Regions from separate parts of the Clostridium hominis genome, predicted to be linked through region 1. Evidence: a T-box and tRNA genes for the amino acid it is inferred to sense, from the RefSeq annotation. Region 1 holds a T-box; the other holds one or more tRNA genes.
What was found. A T-box is a leader RNA that pairs with one kind of tRNA and senses whether it is charged. The one in region 1 lies ahead of H8S20_RS14045 (glycine--tRNA ligase), so its partner is inferred to be a tRNA-Gly.
Positions count from the first base shown of each region.

Region 2: it encodes a tRNA-Gly, which carries the amino acid that the T-box ahead of H8S20_RS14045 (glycine--tRNA ligase) is inferred to sense. The anticodon was not compared.

Region 1 is NZ_JACOOO010000031.1:155,772-166,094, forward strand. Features, by position in the region: gene H8S20_RS14015 (alanine/ornithine racemase family PLP-dependent enzyme) at 8-1,114, opposite strand; gene dokD (ornithine/lysine decarboxylase DokD) at 1,146-2,564, opposite strand; gene H8S20_RS14025 (amino acid permease) at 2,767-4,116, shown strand; gene H8S20_RS14030 (YheC/YheD family endospore coat-associated protein) at 4,219-5,586, shown strand; gene H8S20_RS14035 (hypothetical protein) at 5,639-6,244, opposite strand; gene eam (glutamate 2,3-aminomutase) at 6,397-7,671, opposite strand; T-box leader at 7,845-8,011, shown strand; gene H8S20_RS14045 (glycine--tRNA ligase) at 8,190-9,581, shown strand; gene murD (UDP-N-acetylmuramoyl-L-alanine--D-glutamate ligase) at 9,753-10,323, shown strand, end outside.
Region 2 is NZ_JACOOO010000025.1:165,952-176,274, reverse strand. Features, by position in the region: gene H8S20_RS12370 (FadR/GntR family transcriptional regulator) at 1-611, shown strand, start outside; gene H8S20_RS12365 (hypothetical protein) at 699-893, shown strand; gene aspS (aspartate--tRNA(Asn) ligase) at 1,505-2,794, opposite strand; tRNA gene H8S20_RS12355 (tRNA-Gly) at 3,576-3,649, opposite strand; tRNA gene H8S20_RS12350 (tRNA-Val) at 3,656-3,731, opposite strand; tRNA gene H8S20_RS12345 (tRNA-Lys) at 3,748-3,823, opposite strand; tRNA gene H8S20_RS12340 (tRNA-Arg) at 3,828-3,904, opposite strand; gene H8S20_RS12335 (ZIP family metal transporter) at 4,087-4,329, opposite strand; gene H8S20_RS12330 (ABC transporter ATP-binding protein) at 4,614-5,285, opposite strand; gene H8S20_RS12325 (hypothetical protein) at 5,290-5,877, opposite strand; gene H8S20_RS20500 (ABC transporter permease) at 5,912-6,232, opposite strand; partial or broken gene H8S20_RS20495 (ABC transporter permease) at 6,398-7,069, opposite strand; gene H8S20_RS12315 (efflux RND transporter periplasmic adaptor subunit) at 7,116-8,516, opposite strand; gene H8S20_RS12310 (HAMP domain-containing sensor histidine kinase) at 8,710-9,945, opposite strand; gene H8S20_RS12305 (response regulator transcription factor) at 9,935-10,323, opposite strand, start outside.

The DNA of each region.
Region 1 (10,323 bases):
TTTCTTATTAATCATAAACAAAAGATTTTTCTATTCCTGGAGAATTGCAAGCAAACAGAAGTGCTGTATAATCAAGTTCAAAAGAAATGATATCTCCTAATTTATATTGAGTTAAACAATCTTCAATATCTATTATTGTATGATTTGAGGTTTGTCCAATAACTTTAATTGACGGATCTGTAGCATAAATATTTTCATAGGGGATATCTTGTATTCCAAAAGATAAAATAGCACGCTTTCTATTACCTTTATCAATAAAGGACTTCTTCTGCATAAAAGCATCAAACCCTAATTCACCCAAAGGTATAGTAGGCTTAATATTTAACTCTATAATTTCTGCTTTAAGAATATAGAGGTTAGATGAAAAATTTTTTATATCCATATCAGAATGATAATATTCATCTAAATATTTACCGAATGCATATTCAATTCCGAATTGATGCAGACCTCCAATTCTTAAATGGTTTATTTCAGGAGGTAAAAGACCTTGTTCTATAAGATAGTAACTAGTCGCATTTCCTGCTGAAAGGTATTTAAAATTAAAATTAAATTTATTTTCTAATTCTTTTGCAATACTTATAAATAAATTATTATTTTTAACAGTTGGCAGAACTGTACCGTAGCAATTAAAATTAGTTCCCAATCCATAAATTTCTATATTAGGTAGGGAAAGAACTTCTGAAACAAAATCTTCAATTTCTGATTTGTTTTCAAACCAAATACCTTCTCGCAGATCTCCTAAATCAATCATTATCAATATTTTATGAATTTTATTTTGCTTTATAGCTTCCTTAGATAATTCTCTAACAATATCAATTTCAGAATTTAAAGATATGTCAGCATAGCGTATAATGTCTTCGATTTCACTTAAAGCAGGACTTCTTAAAAGAGCCTTTTCACAATGGAGATTTTCAATTTTTTTTAGATTGGAAACAAGAGCTTCGGCAATAACAGTAATCCCGCCATTAACGATAGCTTCTGCAGTTTCATAAAGTCCGTTAAAAACCTTATTAACTCCTATTATTGTAATTCCTATTTTAGAAAAAGAGTCAACCTCTATTTTTGCATTATATTGTAGTTTTCTTAAATTAATCTCAAGTTTTGGGTAAGTCATATAGTTTCATCTCCATATAAATATTTAAATTTTAATAAATATCATAACTAATAATGTCATCAAAGGTATCCTCTCTTCGGATTAACTCAATATTACCTTCTTTAGTTATGAGAGCAACGGCGCTTCTAGGTCTATTATTATATATAGTTTGACTTTCGATAGAATAGGCGCCAGTATCTATAAAGGCTAGGGTATCTCCGAGTGAAGTGTTTTTTGGCAATAAAAAAAATTCTTCATAAACACCTTGATGGAAATAATCTCCACCATCACATAGTGGACCAGCTATCTTAGTTAATAGGGTGTAATCGTCTTTAATATTTTTGGTGTTGAAAAGATAGAAGAACCAATTAAAATGAAGGCTATCGGATAATATGCTATAACCAGCATCGATAAATTTCCAATTTACTATGTCTAGTATATTAAACTTATCATCATAATTAGTTTTAATTTTTTCGCTGTAGATAGTTGTCAATAATACTGCCGCACTACTTACTATTTTTCTGCCGGGTTCAATACATATTTCTATGTCATCTCTCCACTTTAAAACTTCATCAATAATTATATTTGCAAAATCAGAAGAATTAAGAGATGTATATAAATAATCTTTTAATGGATTACCTTGCCCATATTTATAAGGTACTGGAATACCTCCACCTAAATTTATAGATTTAAATTTAATATTTAATGAGTTTTCTAATCGTTTTGCTTCATCAATAATAACTTTTACGGCCTTTGAAAAAGGATCAATTATTGGAATTTGATCACCTATGTGTATATGAAGGCCTTTAAGATTTACATAAGGCATATTTATTATTTTTTTACACATTAGCTCTGCATCTTTTAAGTCAATTCCGGCTTTAGCGTGATAGGCTGTTACACAATCAGGATGAGTGGGAGAAGATACATTTGGCTCTATCCTTATAGAAACATTGGCTTCTATTTGTAGTTCATTTGTAATCTCTTCGATGAGGTCTAATTCATAAAAACTGTCTACATTTATAGAATAGATATTATTTTTTATGGCATATTCTAAATCGCTTTTTTTCTTAAGAACACCATTGAATATTATTTCAGATCCCTTAAAACCACTTTTTATACATTTCATTATTTCGTAAATAGAATTAGCTTCAGCAAATATCTCATTATCTTTAACTATTTCTAGTATTTTAATTAGAGAACAAGCCTTTGAGGCATAAAATATCTTGGTGTTAGGGTAGTTTTTAAAAGCTTCCTTAATTTCAGTAATATTGCGGATTATTTCTAATTCAGAATATAGGTAGAATGGAGTTTGAATTTTTTTAGAGATATCATATAGGTCGATATTTTCAAATAATAAATGATCGTTTTTTTCAGAGAAACGTCTATCTGATGATATGATTTTTTCCCTAGTAGTATTAAAAGTATCAATAGACTCCTTTTTCTTATCAGTGGATATTAAATCTTTGTTCATAGTATTTACATCCTTAAGTTAACTAATTAATTTAGTTATTTTTTTTATAGTACATAATATGAAAAGAAAATTTTGTTGGTGACTAATTTATAATAAGCAAGAAAATTAGAATTATTTATATCGAAAAATGGAAAAATTCATATATTAGTAATGAAAGGTTATAGTTTATAGACTATAAAATAATAATATGTAGGTTGATAAGATGAACAATACAACTAATGAACAGCCAAAAGAAAAGTTAACATTAAAAAGAGAACTTGGAATTGTTGCTACAACAGCTATAGTAGTTGGAAATATGATTGGATCAGGAATTTTCATGGCCCCGCAAGGATTAGCTGAAGCATCTAATCCTATAGCAACTTGTATTGCTTGGTTAATTACGTCCGTTGGGTCTATTTTCCTTGCTTTAAGCTTTGCAAGACTTGGAAGAGTTATGCCTCAAACTGGAGGTCCTATAGTTTATACAAAGGCAGCATTTGGGGAATTCGCATCATTTTTAGTAACATGGACCTATTGGATAGGAATTTGGGTTGGTGATGCAGCAATTATAACTGCAGCTACAAGTTATTTGAGTTACTTTTTTCCGGTACTTGCAGTTAATAGGTTATGGGCATTTTTAGTATCAAGTCTCATATTGTGGATATTTACCATAATAAATATAAGGGGAGTAAAGCAATCTGGAATTGTAGGGATAATTACTACTGTATTTAAGATTTTACCTTTAATAGTATTTGCTTGTATCGCTTCAATGCATTTTAATGTTGAGAATTTTAATACAGTATCGGCAACATCTACAACAGGACTATCTACAATACCTATAGCTGTTAGTATAACTTTATGGTCATTTTTAGGACTAGAAAGTGCTACTATTCCTGCAGGAGAAATAAAAGATCCAGAAAAAAATATAAAGAGGAGTACCATTTGGGGAATTGGAATAACATCTATAATTTATATAGTTATAAGTGTTCTAGCAATTGGAGCTATTTCACAAGGTGCGTTGGCAACATCAAATGCGCCTTTAGCAGATATTATAAATGTTACAACAAATAGCAATTGGGGAGGTCCTTTCATTGCCTTTGGAGCAATAATCTCTATATTAGGGGCTATAAATGGTTGGGTTTTATTATCAGGAAGATGTTCTTTTGCCGCAGCTGAAGAAAATCTATTCCCAGCTATATTTGGAAAAATTCATAATAAGTATAGAACTCCATATATGTCGATATTAATAGCAAGTATAGGAACAACTATTATTTTAATCACTAATTATATTACTACTTTAACAGGAGCTTTTAATTTTATAGTATTATTATCAACTTTATCTGTTTTGCCTGTATACACTTTTACTGCAGCAGCAGAGATGATTATATTGAAAAAAGAAACTGGAAAGGTTAGTTTTGCTAAATTTATCAAAACATCAATATTTGCTTTGATAGCATTTGCATATTCCATATATGCTATATATGGAACTGGTGCAGAGATAGTAATGTATGGGTTTATATTAATTCTTATAGGAATTCCATTTTATGCTTACCTCAAAATAAATAGAAACTAACTTAGCTATTAAATAGTGTAAGGTATTTGTATTTAATGTATTGTGAGAATAATAGGAAGGTAATATGAAACGTTTATTTATAAATTATAAGGAGAGATGGTTATGACAGAAAGGTCTAGTTTAATTAAAATTATTATTTTACAAGACTTTATATTAGATCCACGAGAAATAAGTATTCCTAAAAAAGTAATTGAAAAGATAGATTTTAATAAAGAAATATTTTTTAAGTTTGGAGCAGAAAAAAAAGAAGTTAACTGTACTGCAAATGATACTGAAGATATTATATATATATCAAGTAGCTTGGTTGATGAATTCTCTGTATATTCAGGTATGAAGACAAATTTTATTATAAATGAGAATGTTATTTGTATTGGACCAGTAATCGGAAGTTTCACAGACACTACAAGTGTACGTATTGCTAGTGAACAACGACCTGGAACTAAGCTTAAGTGTCTATGTGAATCAAATAGGGATGCAAGAACAATTTTATATTTTTTTTCAGTAAATGATTTTGATAGTGAAAATGAAAGAATACATGGAACTTATTATAATTATGTAGCTGAAAGATGGGAAAAAGGATATTTTCCTATTCCAGATGTTTTGTATGATAGGGGTGGAGGTATATTAAATAAACAAAAAGGTGCATCTCAATATATTAGAGAGACAATTGAAAAAGATGAAAATGTTATGAGATTTAACCCAAGATATTATTTTGATAAATGGCAGGTTTATGATAAACTCAATAGATATGATGAAGTAAAAAAATATCTTCCATTAACAATTAGGTATAGAAATGCAAGTGATTTATTGATGATGCTAGAGAAGTCAAAAACTCTATATATAAAAGATAGGGTTGGAAATAGAGGAATTGGAGTCACTAGAATAGTGAAGCTTTTAGATGGAACCTTTGACCTAAGTTATTTCACGAAAGAATTGTTTCAAGAAAGATATTATAGTTTTGAAGGGTTAGTAAGTAGAATAGATGAATTATATAAAGGTAAAAATGCTATAATCCAACCATCTATAGATATGATAAAGGTAGATGAAGGAAATGTAGATATGAGGGCTACCGTTCAAAGAGATGGTAATGGTAATCTTGGTATAGTTGCATGTCCAGTAAGATTAGGTAAAAGTGGGGCTCCTATTACTAGCACTAGGTCAGGTTCTAAAGTGTATCGTTTTGAAGAATTTTTTATGAGTATATTAAATTATCCAAAAGAAAAGATAGATGGGATTAAAGCTAAAATAGATGATTTTTTAATCAGCACTTATAAGGCTATAGAAGATATTTATGGAAGGTTTGGAGAGATTGGAATAGATTTTGCAATAGATAAAAGTGGAGAAATATGGTTTATAGAATGTAATGCGAAACCAGGAAAAGATACTGTATATTTATCTTATGATAAAGAAACCATAAAAAAAGCATTTTTAAATCCATTAGAATATGCAAAATATATAGCAGGATATTAATTTTATAATAAAAGGTGTTATGAAAACATTACTTTTTCATAACACCTTTTATTTATTCTTCTGTACAATCGTCTATATCAGTGAACTCTAAAGATAAGCCAACCATAACTTCTAAATATGGGCCAGCACAATCTTCTTTAGGAGTTAAAGAAAAGAATGCAAAATTCCAGTCGATATATGTGGATGAGTCTTCTTCAAGTGACTTAGGAGAGCAACTAAAAGAAATAGTTTCATTAACAGGAATAATTATATTAGTAGAAGATGAAGAACGGGTTGGAAAGCATCCTCCATATCTTGGACATACCGGCATACTAATAGAAAATTCAACCTCACCTAATGCCTTTATTTGATATCCAGCTAGAGCTTCACATTCAATAGATTTTTCACATCTACAATTTGGAACTAACACTTTTTGAACAATTGGAGTTTTTACACATGATATATTAGAAAGATTAAAACATACGCTAGGAAAGCCAACAACAAATTTAAAACCCCTTGGTAATTTTAAACGGGAACACCCTTTAACTAGTGATAGGCAAGAAGGATTATTTGATTTAAGTTCAGATGGTTTAATTGGAATACCAGACTTATCAAAAAAGTAAGTCTTACCAAACTCAAATTTATTAAAATTATCTTTAAAATCTTCATATTTAGCCATTTTAAAATAACACCTACTTTAATAAAATTTTTATATATAGTTTTTAGTCTACTAAGATTTATTTGCATATTTTATGCAGAAATATAGTGTCCTTTAATACATTATATGAAGACATTACGATAATTGACAATATTTGATAAAAATATATAAAATTAGTTATTTTTATCAATCATAGAGTTAAAATCATCTGTAGGGTAATTAGGATAATTAAAAATTTTACCTTCCCATGTTCTTATAGTTACATAATTTTTACCTCTAGAAATAATATATTCAGGCAGAAGTGGGGTTTTTCCATTACCATTTGGCGCGTTAACAATATATGTTGGAATAGCCATTCCAGAAGTATAGCCTCTTAAATACTCCATTATTTCAATACCATCGTCAATTGAGGTGTTAAAATGATGCGTACCTATTACGTTTTTGGCGTGGAAAATGTAATAGGGTTTAACTCTACATTTTAAAAGCTCTTGATTTAAAAGACGCATTATATATTTATCATTGTTGATTCCATTTAGCAGAACAGCTTGATTTCCTAGTGGTATTCCTGAGTTAGCAAGTTTATCACAGGCAGCTTTAGCATCTTGAGTTATTTCAAGTGGGTGATTAAAATGAGTATTAATATAAATAGGACGATATTTTTTTAGTATTTTTAGTAGGTCATCAGTAATTCTTTGAGGCATTGTAACTGGGCATCTAGTACCTATTCTTACATAATCAACGGTGTTAATGCTAAAGAGCTCATTTAATAACCAATCTAATGTATTATCGGATAGCATTAGCGCATCTCCACCTGTTAATAATACATCTCTTATTTCTGTATTAGCTTTTATATAGTTAATAGATTCTTGGAGAGTTTCTTTAGATTTATGTTCATCTATACAACCAATATTCCTTCTGCGTTGGCAATGCCTACAAAATGAAGGGCATACATTAGTTACATTAATTATTAGTCTATCAGGGTACCTTCTTGTTATAGAACCGGCAGGATTAGTAAATTCTTCTGACATCGGGTCTAATACACCTCTATCATCTAATTCAAGAAAAGTTGGGATTGATTGCAGTTTTATGGGATTGAATTTATCATCATCATCTATTAAAGAAGTATAATAAGGTGTAATACCCCAACGATATTTCTGTTCAACTTTTTTTATACTATCAATTTCTGAATCGGTTAAATTTATTATTTTGGACAAAAGAGATACATCGCTAATTCTATTTTTTAATTGCCATTTCCAATCATTCCAATCAGACTCGGTTCCATTTAAAATTTCTAGTATCTTTTTCTTTTTAGAGAGCATTTTTTCTTCTTGGAGTGGTGATAATCCTTTAGGAATAGTGTCCTTTATATCTAGGTAATCTTGTATTCTAGTTTTTAATTCAGAACATCTTTCTAATGAAATAGATTGTTTAGATTTATCTGAGCACATATATACTTCCTCCTTAATTAAGATTTTATTGTATTAAATAGATTGATAATTTCATATTATGCTTGTTTAGGAAAATAGTAACTATAAGTAGGATATATGTGTAAGATTCTGATTAATAAAAGTCATTTTGCTTGACATATAAATGTGTTTTGGTAAAATTAATATATAATTTAATAAACACGATGAAAAAGAAAAGTAATTTTAATGTTTCTTTAAGAGAGATGATGGTTGGTGTGAATCATTAGAAAATTAAAATGAATGGAGCTTTGGAGTGTATTTTTTAAAGATGGGCTTGAGCCAAGAAGGGTGGAACCGCGGAATATTTAATTTCGTCCCTTTGTGGTTATAAGGCTTTTTTTTATTTTATAATAAAAATTACTTTGAAATTTAATAATTTGAATTTAACTGAAAGTCCGAATCTAAGATTTGAGTACGTGAAGTTACACATGGTGTACTCATTCGACCTAAAGAGAAGGAGTTTCATTATATATAAGTTTAAAAAATAGGAGGAATTAAGTATGTCAGTAGAAAAGACTATGGATAAAATAGTTGCTTTATGTAAAAGTAGAGGTTTTATATTCCCAGGATCAGAGATATATGGTGGTCTTGCGAACTCATGGGATTACGGTCCATTAGGAGTAGAGTTTAAAAACAATGTAAAAAAAGCTTGGTGGAAGAAGTTTGTACAAGAAAGTCCATACAATGTTGGAGTTGATTGTGCAATATTAATGAATCCAGAAGTTTGGGTTGCGTCAGGGCACGTTGGAGGATTTTCTGACCCACTTATGGATTGTAAAGAGTGTAAGGCTAGATTTAGAGCAGATAAGTTAGTTGAAGATCATATGACTGAAAATGGAGCAGAGGTTGCTACAGCTGATGGTTGGACAAATGAGCAATTAATGGAATACATAACTAGCAATAATATAATTTGTCCTAAATGTGGAAAAATGAACTATACTGATATTAGAAAGTTCAACTTAATGTTTAAAACTTTCCAAGGGATAACTGAAGATTCAGCTAGTACAGTATATTTAAGACCAGAAACAGCTCAAGGGATATTCGTTAACTTTAAGTCAGTTCAAAGAACCTCAAGAAAGAAAGTGCCATTTGGTATAGCTCAAATAGGTAAGTCTTTCAGAAATGAAATTACTCCTGGTAACTTCACTTTCAGAACAAGAGAATTTGAACAAATGGAATTAGAGTTCTTCTGCAAACCAGGAACAGATTTAGAGTGGTTTGGATATTGGAAAGATTATTGCTGGAACTTCTTGTTAAACCTAGGAGTTAAGGCTGATTGTTTAAGAATGAGAGACCACGGTGAAGAAGAATTATCATTCTATTCAAATGCAACATCTGATATAGAATACTTATTCCCATTTGGTTGGGGAGAACTTTGGGGAATAGCTGATAGAACAGACTATGACTTAAAGAAACATGCAGAGCACTCAGGAACTGATATGACTTACTTAGATCCAACAACTAATGAGAAATATGTACCATATTGTATAGAGCCATCATTAGGAGCTGATAGAGTTGCATTAGCATTCTTAGTAGATGCTTATGATGAAGAAGAGTTAGAAGGTGGAGATGTTAGAACAGTAATGCACTTACATCCAGCTTTAGCTCCATACAAAGCAGCTGTATTACCATTATCTAAGAAGTTATCAGAAAAAGCTGATGAGGTTTATTCAATGTTAGCTAAGAACTTCAACATAGAATATGATGAAACAGGAAGTATTGGTAAGAGATATAGAAGACAAGATGAAATAGGAACTCCATTCTGTATAACAATTGACTTTGAAACAGAAAATGATGGATGTGTAACTATAAGACATAGAGATTCTATGACTCAAGAAAGAGTTAAAATAGAAGAATTAAATGACTTTATAGCTAAGAGTTTAGAGTTTTAATTATTTTAAAGGGTTGTTTTATAAAAAACAACCCTTTTAATTTTTATATAGGTAGGATATTTTCCATCAATAGAATATAATAATTTAAAATGTTATAATAAAATTAGAATGGGATAAAATTCAAATAAAGAGAATTTTGTATGAAGGTATACTAGTACTTTGGAGGATAATATGAAAAAGGATTTTAAAGAATTTAAAGATTTTATTAAGAATAAAAATGTTGCTGTAGTTGGCATAGGGGTTAGTAATATACCTCTTATAAACTTTTTGCTAAAGTTAGGAGCTAAGGTTACAGCTTTTGATAGAAAGACTAAAGAAGAATTAGGTGATGTATTTAATAACTTTGTATCAAAAGGAGTAAAATTAGAACTTGGAGAAAATTATCTTGATAATTTAACAGGGTTTGAAGTTGTGTTTAAAACACCATCTATGAGAATAGATTGTGATGCTTTAGTTAAGGTCAAGAATGAAGGTGCATATGTAACTTCAGAGATGGAAGAGTTCGTAAGATATTGTAAAGGTAAGGTATATGCCATTACAGGATCTGATGGAAAAACTACAACTACTAGTATAGTAGCAAAACTTTTAGAAACAGAAGGATATAGAACGTGGGTAGGTGGAAATATAGGAACTCCACTTTTTTCAAGAATAGAAGAAGTTGAAGATGGGCATATGGTAGTTTTAGAGTTATCTAGTTTCCAACTTATGACTATGAACTCGCCAGTTGATGTTGCTATAGTAA
Region 2 (10,323 bases), on a different contig from region 1:
AATTACCTAGTGAGAGAAAAATTGCTGAACAATTTAACATAAGCCGTATTCCAGTACGAAAAGCTATAGAAAAACTTTGTGATGATGGAATACTTATGTCTGTTCCATATTCCAGTCCAATAGTGAAAGGTTTCAAAAAAGTCGATTTATTTAATGATAATGAAATATACAAAAATCATAATATTCAAGAGTTTTATGTTGAATCATTAAGAGCTAGACAGTTTATTGAAAGTGAAGCTACTAAATTAGCTGTTTTGAATGCAAGTGATGAAGAAATAGAAAGAATAAGAGTTGCTTATTTAAAATCTATAGCTGAATTAGATAAAGTTGCTAAAGGTTTAATAAAAGAGTGTAGTGATGCTGATTTAAAATTTCATAAAGAAATTATAGCAGCCTCACATAATCCATTATTTTATAAGTATTATGAAATAATCCCTAAAACGATATTTTCTAATCAATATTTTGGATTTAAATATAGAACATCACTTAATGATATGATAGAACATCACGATAAAATAATGGAAGCTTTTGAAAAAAGAGATCCTATTTTAGCTTACAATGCAATGTATAACCATTTAGAAGATGTAATTCAATTATTTCAAAGTAAATAATTTTACAATATTTAAAATGATTTATTCAACATAACCGCCCCTCCTGAATATCATATAGTATTAAACTAATGATAGGAGGATACGTATATGTCAAGAAGATGTTGTAGAAGTTGTTGTAGAAGTTGTTGTAATTCCCCAAGACGTTGTGGATGTAGTGGTTTTGGTAATGGCTTTGGTTGTGGAGGTTTTGGTAACGGCTTCGGCTGTGGCGGTTTCGGTAACGGCTTTGGCTGTGGTGGCTTTGGCTTTCTTCCACTACTACTCTTATTTGGATGCTGGTAAAATATTGTTTATTAATTAGATAAATTTCAGCTAGTAAAACATTTATGTTTTACTAGCTTTTTTTATTATATTAAAACAAATAATGAAAGTCTTTGAGAGCAAATTATCTGATTTAACTTACATATTAATGTACACTCTATTATAATATGTAATTCTATTATTTGTTAAAAATAATTTCAAATATTATTTGCGCATAACGTAACATAATATAACATTATGAATACTATATAGTATAAAACAAATAAAAGGGGGAGATTTTATATGTCAAGTGAATTCCGTAGAAGATGCTTCAGAAGATGTTTAAGAAGATGTCGTAGAAGATGCTCCAGAAGATTTGATAATAGAAGCTTTGATGAGTTTAACAGATTTAATGACTTTGACCTATTTGACAGTTTTAATGAATTTGACGAGTTTGGCAGATTTAACAGATTTAACGACTTTGACCAATGCGACGATTTTGACGACTTTATTTTCTAGTACCACTTCGTTACCTTTTAATATTTCCAATAATATTCCTATTAGCTAAGTAACTTTTGGCTAGGAAAATATTTATGTTTTCCTAGCCTTTTTTATTAATTAAGATAATAATTTTCTTTGATTTTCAGTCTTACTTATGGTACTAATCTCTTTCTATCTCTTGGAAATAGTGTTGCTTCTCTTACATTTTCTAAACCTAAGACTTTTGCTGTTATTCTTTCTAATCCTATAGCCATACCACCATGCTTAGGCATTCCATATTTAAATATTGATAAATAGTTTTCATAATCTTCTATCGTAAGACCTTTATACTTCATATTCTCTATTAACATATTATAGTCATGGATTCTTTGCCCTCCTGTAGTTATTTCTATTCCTCTAAACAGCAAATCAAAGCTATGAGTTCCAAACTCTCCCTTAGGCATTGTATACATAGGTCTCTTCTTCCTTGGATAATTAGTTAAAAAGATAAATTCACTATTTAACTTTTCTTTAGAATATTTATAAAGAAGTTTTTCTGCTTCTGGATCTAAATCACCTTCTAAGTCAGTCTTATTATATTCTCTCTTTAATATTTCAAGTGCTTCATTGAAATCTAATTTAGGTATTTCTCCATTTATCTCTGGTATTGAAATACCTAAAATTTCTACATACTCTTTTCCATGTTTTTTTAGAGATTGTATTATATACTTTAATAACTCTTCCTCCATAATCATGATATCTCCCTCATCTTCTATAAATCCCATCTCTAAGTCCATACTTACATATTCATTAAGATGCCTATTTGTATTATGCTCTTCTGCCCTATAAGCATGACCTACTTCAAATACTCTTTCTAATCCAGCTCCAACCATCATTTGCTTATAAAATTGTGGACTTTGAGCAAGGTATGCCTTATTTTCAAAATATTTCACTTCAAAAACTTCTGTACCTCCCTCTGCTCCTTCTTTGACTATCTTAGGAGTATGAATCTCTGTAAATCCATTATTATTTAAAAATTCTCTAAAAGCGTTTACTATGATATTTTGAACCTTAAATATTGCCGTAACCTTTTGATGCCTCATGCTTAAAGCCCTGTTATTAAGCATTGTATTAAGATTTACTTCTAAGTTTTCTTTATTAAGCTCTATAGGAAGCTCTTCATAAACTTTACTTATAATCTCTAATTTTTTTACTTCCACCTCGAAAGGATTTAATGTGTTTTTACCCTCTTTAACAATTCCATTAATAGATATTACTGACTCATTAGTTAGCTCTAATGTATCAAACTCAGTATTATTTATAACACATTGAACCAATCCTGATCTATCTCTTAAGATTATAAAAGTTATAGATTTTAATCTTCTAACCCTATATATCCACCCTTGGATACATACATTTTCATTTATATAATACTTTAATTGATTTACTAATTTTCTTTCCATAATAATTTACCTCCAATAAATTTTTCTTATAAAATTCGCTTTTTATATCTTTATAAAGCATTATGCGCATTCAACTTTTTTTATAGATACAAAAAACCCCTTGAGTAAAAACCCAAGGGGCAAAATAAATTTTCGCGGTACCACCCTTTTTAATAATGTAGCTAATCCTGTACAATAAATCTTCTTTTTCCTAATCAGAATACAAAAAGTTAAGATTTATATTTTTATTTAATGTATATTATAAAATCAGAATAGTTTAATTTCCATCAATTTATACTCTCATTTATAAGATGAGCTCTTTTCCAATAAATAAGATTTAAAATAAAAAAGCTTTCACTCCATAATAGGAGTGAAAGCTTGATTTCACGGTACCATCCTAATTTAATAACTAATTAATACAGCATTAATACATTATCATCTCAAGTCCCTATAACGGAGGATAACCGACTTAACTTAAGTGAATTTCAAATCTACGATTTAGTTATATTAACTTACTTATAGAAATATAGAGAATAGTAAGTTTACTATCACCTTCAGATAAGCATCTCCAGGATGTCCTTCAATATTTCTTTTCTCATAGGCTCTCACCAACCCTACTCGCTTTGGATACTTAGTAAATATCTACTCTTCCCTTCAAAGATTTTAATTTTATATACATATTACACTTATCAAAATAAATTGTCAAACCATTTTTTAATATTTGTAATTTTTTTATATCATCTGTTTTTTATAGTTTAATAACAAAATAAAAAAAGTAGCTAATTATAAGCTACTTCGACTTTGGAGCGGGTAGTGGGAATCGAACCCACCTTTCCAGCTTGGAAGGCTGGAGTATTACCGATATACGATACCCGCAAATTATGGTGGAAACAACAGGGATCGAACCTGTGACCCTCTGCTTGTAAGGCAGATGCTCTCCCAGCTGAGCTATGCTTCCATTTTAAGTTATACTTTGGTGACTCACCGGGGAATCGAACCCCGGACACCTTGATTAAAAGTCAAGTGCTCTACCGACTGAGCTAGTGAATCACAGTGGTGCGTGTTAAGAGATTCGAACTCCTGGCCCACGCCTTAGAAGGGCGTTGCTCTATCCAGCTGAGCTAAACACGCATCATAAATCTTTTGTGCTTTTCCCAAGCACAAATAGTATGATATCTCATTTTTCCTAAATGGTCAACACTTTTTTATATGTAATTTTTACCACATGTTAAATTGCTATAAATTCGGCCATATAAGATACAGATTATAGTAGCCCAATTGTTATGAAAAAAGTAATAAACTAACTGTAATAACTACCATACCAGCTGCCATTCCATCAATAGATAAATTATGCCACCATCCTCTCTAGCAGCCGGCAATAATTCATCTAATGATATAAATACCATTATTCCTGCCGCCATTGAAAATACTATTCCCGACACTTCATCATTAATAAAAGAACGTAATATTATATAGCCAACAATCGCTCCTAAAGATTCTGTTAATCTTGAAGCAAAAGAATATACAAAAACTTTTTTTACTTTAGCTCCTGCAATAGTACAATTTATTAAATCCCAAAGAAGTTGTTTTCTTTTAATGACTATTTATAAATTCCTCTATATTATATCCATATTTAATTTTTTATTTATGTTTTATATTTTCATACAAAATAGAGTAGCAAAGCTCTTATTATACAAGATTTTTTGCTACTCATTTTAAATTTTTATTTTTATTGTATGTTATCATATAACCTACTTAACATAACCTTCTTAAGCTATAATTTTTACTGGATTTATTAAATGATTCTATTTCTAATTTTCTAAAATTTTTTAATCATACCTCATTTACTTAAAATTCCATCATCAAGATATAATATCTTATTGCTCTCTTTAGCAACATTAGCATCATGAGTAATCATTATTATAGTGTTTCCAGCTTTATTTAACTCTTTAAATAAAGATAAAATTTCTCTTCCAGTTGTTGAGTCTAACGCCCCTGTTGGCTCATCAGCTAAAAGTAATGCCGGTTTTGTAACAAGTGCACGAGCTATCGCTACTCTTTGTTGTTGCCCTCCTGAAAGTTCATTAGGCCTATGTTCTATTCTATCCTCTAATCCAACTCTTCTAAGATTTTCTTTTGCAATTTTCATAGCTTCATTACGCGACATACCTCTAATTAAGAGTGGCATCATTACATTTTGAAGAATATTATATTGAGGTATTAGATGATACTTTTGAAATATAAAGCCTATATTACTATTACGTACTTTAGCTAATTCATTGTCATCACATTGGTGTATTGCAATATCTTCAATAAAATATTCACCAGTATCAGTAGTATCCATACAACCAATAATATTCATTAAAGTAGATTTACCAGAACCTGATGCCCCAAGTATTGCAATAAAATCACCTTTTTCAACTGTAAAATTTATATCTTTAAGTACATGTAATGAATTTTCTCCTATGCTATAAGATTTATTTACGTCTTTTAAAGTAATAATATTATTCATATGTTTATTCCACAATCTCTACATTTGAAACTACAGGTGATTCTTTTGTGCCAGTTGCATATATTCTTATGACTGTTCCCTTTTTGATTGCGCTAAGTTTTGATTCACTAACTGTTCTTGAATCAAGTATTGTTGCCCCTGCTGAAATTGTGAATGTCTTAGTTTCTCCTGTATATTTTAATTCTAGTTTTGGAGTATTAGACTCAGGTAACTCTGCATTTCCGCCTCCACCATTTCCTCCACTATTTCCATCACCTTCATTTGGATCAAATAAAGCATCGTTAGGAGCCGTATCTGTTGCAGAAAGTCCTGCACCTAATTGTCCAGATATTTGTGCTTGTTTATCATCTTCCTCATTATTTCCATCTTGATTTTCTGCAAGCTCTAATTCAATTTCATTACCTACTATACTTTTTACCTTTCCAAAGTACATAATACGTTCTGAATTTTCATTACTTCCACCATTACTTGCATCATTACTTTCTACATTGTTATTTTGCTCTGCTTTTGGTGGATTATCGTTCTTTGAAGAACATCCTATAATTGTTACTGTCATTACTGCGCATATTACCATTGCTAAAACTTTTTTCATTTTAAAATCCTTCTTTCTTTTTCAATTTTTTTATTTATTCATAATTTAAAGCTTCAATTGGTTTCAATTGAGCTGCTTTGTATGCTGGATATAATCCAAATACTGTACCTGTAACAAGTGCGAAAGCTAATGCAATAATCTTCCCACTTAATGATGATGATACAGGTACATCTGTGTATTTCATAAGTGGCATCAGATAATTACTAATTAGCACACCTACAATTCCTCCAAATAAACTTATGATTACTGACTCTAAAAGAAACTGAAGCATTATATCTTTCTTTGAACTTCCAAGAGCCTTTAATATTCCTATTTCTTTCGTACGTTCTTTTACTGATACAAAGAGAACATTCATTATTCCAATTCCACCAACTACAAATACTATAGTTGCAACAGACATAAGTAATAAATTCATTGTTTTGGCAGATTTTGTAGCTGCCTCAATTCTGCTCCCTGCATCGCTTAATTCATACACACTACCATCTTCTAAAATATAATTAAGTGTATCTTTAATTTCTGTCATTCCTTTTTCGACTAAAGATATGTCTTTTGCAAGCGCTACAATCTGAGGAGTAATTCCTTGATCAAATATAAAAGCAGCTGCTGTTGAGAATGGAACAAATATACTATCGTCTGGACTTATACCTTGCATTCCATCTCCTGTTCTTTGAAGTACACCTATAATAAAGTAGGTTCTATTTTCTATTCTAATTTCACTTCCAATGGCATCTTCTGGTTTCATAAAATACTTACTAGCAAGTTCGCTTCCTATTACTACAGCATTAGTACCATCTTCAACGTCAATATCTGTTATATCTTCTCCATATTCAATCTTTAAATTTTATACTTCTGAATATGACTCAGTCACTCCTACAACTGAAAGTTGTTCTTTTCTACCATTTATCGTGGTCTCTTTATATGAATTCCCTCTGAGATAAATTGATGAAAGAGTGGTGCTTTCCTCTAGAATTTGCTTCATATTCTCAATTGTAAGTTTTGGTATATTATCCATATCAGTTTCAGCGCCTAAAGCAAAATTAGGATTTACATATATGGTTTCTGCACTTAATCCACTAAACTGTGACATTACCTCTTCTTCTCCACCACGTCCTATTGCAATTACCATTACAATAGTAACAGCCCCTACAATTATTCCAAGAGAAGTTAAAAGAACCTTTGCTTTTGTTTTCATTATATTAGTGTATACGATTCTTAAAATTTCAGAGAATCTCATATTATTATCCTCCAATAACTACAGTATCGCCTTCGTTTAAACCACCAGTAATTTCAGTATTTTTACCATCTGAAAAACCTGTTTGAATTTCTACTTCTGTAGTACTTCCGTCTTCATTTTTTAACTTTACAAATTGCTTTCCATCTTTTAAAACTATTGCTTTATTTGATAACATAATTACATCTTTTACTTCTTTTATAATGAATTGAGCTGATACAGTCATCCCCTCTAAAAGTTTATAATCAGTTGGTTCTAATTCTACAGTTGCAGAATATGTTGTTGAGTTACCTTGTGAATTAGATTTTAAATTTAAATAAGTAACTTTACCTTTGAATTTTTCATCTTGATATGTTGATACCTCTAAAGTTACCTCTTGCCCTACTTCAATATTTACAATATCATTTTGTGAAATAGTCAACTCTGCAGTAACCTTTGCAGATTCTCCTATATCTACGATTGAAACTCCAGCACTTATTTTATCCCCTACCTTAGCATTTATAGCAGAAACTATTCCATCAGTATTGGCATAAAGTATTGGTGATTCCTTTAATTTGTTAATTTTATTAATTTCCTCTTGAACTTTATTTACTTCCTCTTGTGCAGAAGCAATAGCTCCATCTAAACCATTTATGTTAATATTATTTATCTCGCTATTAGCTGTATATTCATTTGATTCAGATTCAAGTTGTTTTTGACGATCAGCTTCTAAATTACTTAATCTCTTATTGGCCGAATCTAGCTCTCCTTGAATAGAACTTTGTTCTGAAAGTAATGCAGATTCTTTTACCTTTAATTCTTCAATTTGAAGATTATTTTCTTCACCTTTTGCTGATAACTCATCTATTTGTTTTCTTACTTCCTCAAGTTGAGTATTAACATTCGCTAATCTATCATTTAAATTATTAATATTATCAACTAATCCTCTTTTCTGACTTTCATATTGTGATTTAGTTCCTTGTACTTTCTCATTCCATGCTTTATCATTGCTTAACACTGTTGATCTCTTACTACCTTCTGCTTGTTCAAGTGCTAATTGAGCTGTATTTAAATCCTTATTTAGCTCTTCAAGTTTTTCATCTAAATACTTTTCAGAAATACTTACTAACTTATCACCTTTTATAACATTTTGCCCATCCTTAACAAATACTTCTCCGATAATTACTTCCTCATCAAAGTTATGCTTTACTCCTTCAAACTTTAATGAACCATTACCCTTAACCCCTGCTGTTATATTTCCTCTTGTTACTTTATACTCTCTTTCTCTTGTTTCAAATTGATTCGCTTCATTTTTCTCTTTATAAGAATTAACTCCTACATATATGGTCCCTGCTACTATTACTAATCCGGCTAAGATAATGCTAATCGTTTTTTTTGATAACATCTTACCTTTCTTAAACATCTTCATACTATCTCTACTCCTCCATACAGCATTTCTATAACTAACTGTCCTGTTGTTTATGTTTCAATCTTACATAAACTCTGGTTAAGAAATGGTTAAGAAAATTAAAATATAAAAAAAGAGTCAGTGTAAAGTAATTCACCAACTCCTTTTTATAGCTATTTATTTCTTAAATGTAAATCTTATTACTAATATGTTTTTAATTTATTAAAGGTAATGTTATTTCAAATATACTTCCACCTTCTTCATTCGGGAAATATCTTATTTCTCCACCATGCCTATTAACAATATCTTTAGTTATTGCAAGACCCAATCCTGCCCCTGCTATTTTACGTGAACGAGATTGATCTACACGATAAAAAGCATCGAAAATATGCTCTACTTTATCTTCCGAAATACCAATTCCATTATCTCTAACTCGTATTATACATCTACCATTATCCTCTTCTGTAGATATAAATACATTTCCATATTCATTATTATACTTAATGGCATTTTGTATAATATTACCTAATGCATGAGTAATCATAGTATAGTTTCCCTGTATCGAAATATTATTTTTACTTAAAGAAATACTTATATTCTTATCCTTTATTTCCCCTTCTAGATCTCCTATAATTTCTTCAATCATAATATCTAAGTTTACTATGTCGTTAAATTCATATTCTTTTTGTGCTGATAAAATAAATAAGTTATTTACTAAACTTATCATTCTTTCAGTTTGTTTTCTAAATATTGCTACTGTTCGTTTATAATCATCATCACTAGGTTCTTCATCTATACTTAAAATATCTAAATTAGTTTTTAAGGCTGTTAAAGGTGTCTTAAGTTCATGAGCAGCATCTGATGAAAATCGCTTCTGACTTTCAAATGCTTTATCTAATCTATCTAACATAGTATTAAATGAATGTGCTAATTCACCAATTTCATCCCCACTATTAACTCCAGATACTCTTTGTGAAAGCTTATTTTCATTTATTATTCCAACTTGACTGCTTAATTCTTTTACTGGCTTTAAAATTTTCCCCAAAATTAAATATATAAATATTGAACCTATAATAATAATTATTACCATATATACAATTGCAGTTGCTTTAAACATATCTACGGCCTTAACTGTTTCTGTCACACCTTCAGTAGGTATTTTACCTACATCACCCCTATTATTAAATGGGCTTATTAATGAACTTCCCCAATCATAAGGATTTTTGACTCCAATCTCACCATTACCATCATTTATTACTTTATCTTCTGCCATATCTTCTGATCCATAACTAGAATCATAAGTTAAATTATCAGTCCTAGCCATTATTCTACTAAAACCTACGTTTGCATTAAACACTGATACTACTGTTAATACTACAGATATAACAATCATAATTATAGTTGTTATAAAAGTAAGCTTAATCCTTAATGATATATTTTTAAAGGTCATTATCTTCCACCTCATTTATTATATAGCCTGCTCCTCTTATATTAGAAATAATATCACTATCTGAATACTCACTTAACTTTTTTCTTAAATTACTTACATGTACCTTTATAGAATTTGAAAACATACTGGCATCTTCTCCCCAAATATGTTCTATAAGCTCCTCGGTACTTACTGCTCTTCCCTTATTAGCAATTAAATACTCAAATATGGCAAACTCCTTAGGTGCTAAATCTAACCTTTCATTTTTATCTGAATATACAGCTCTAGCAGAAGTATCAATAATCATATTTCCACATTTAATCTTAGATGTACTTTGAGTAAATGACCTCCTTAACAAAGCTCTTACTCTCGCTACTAACTCCCCAAAATCAAAAGGCT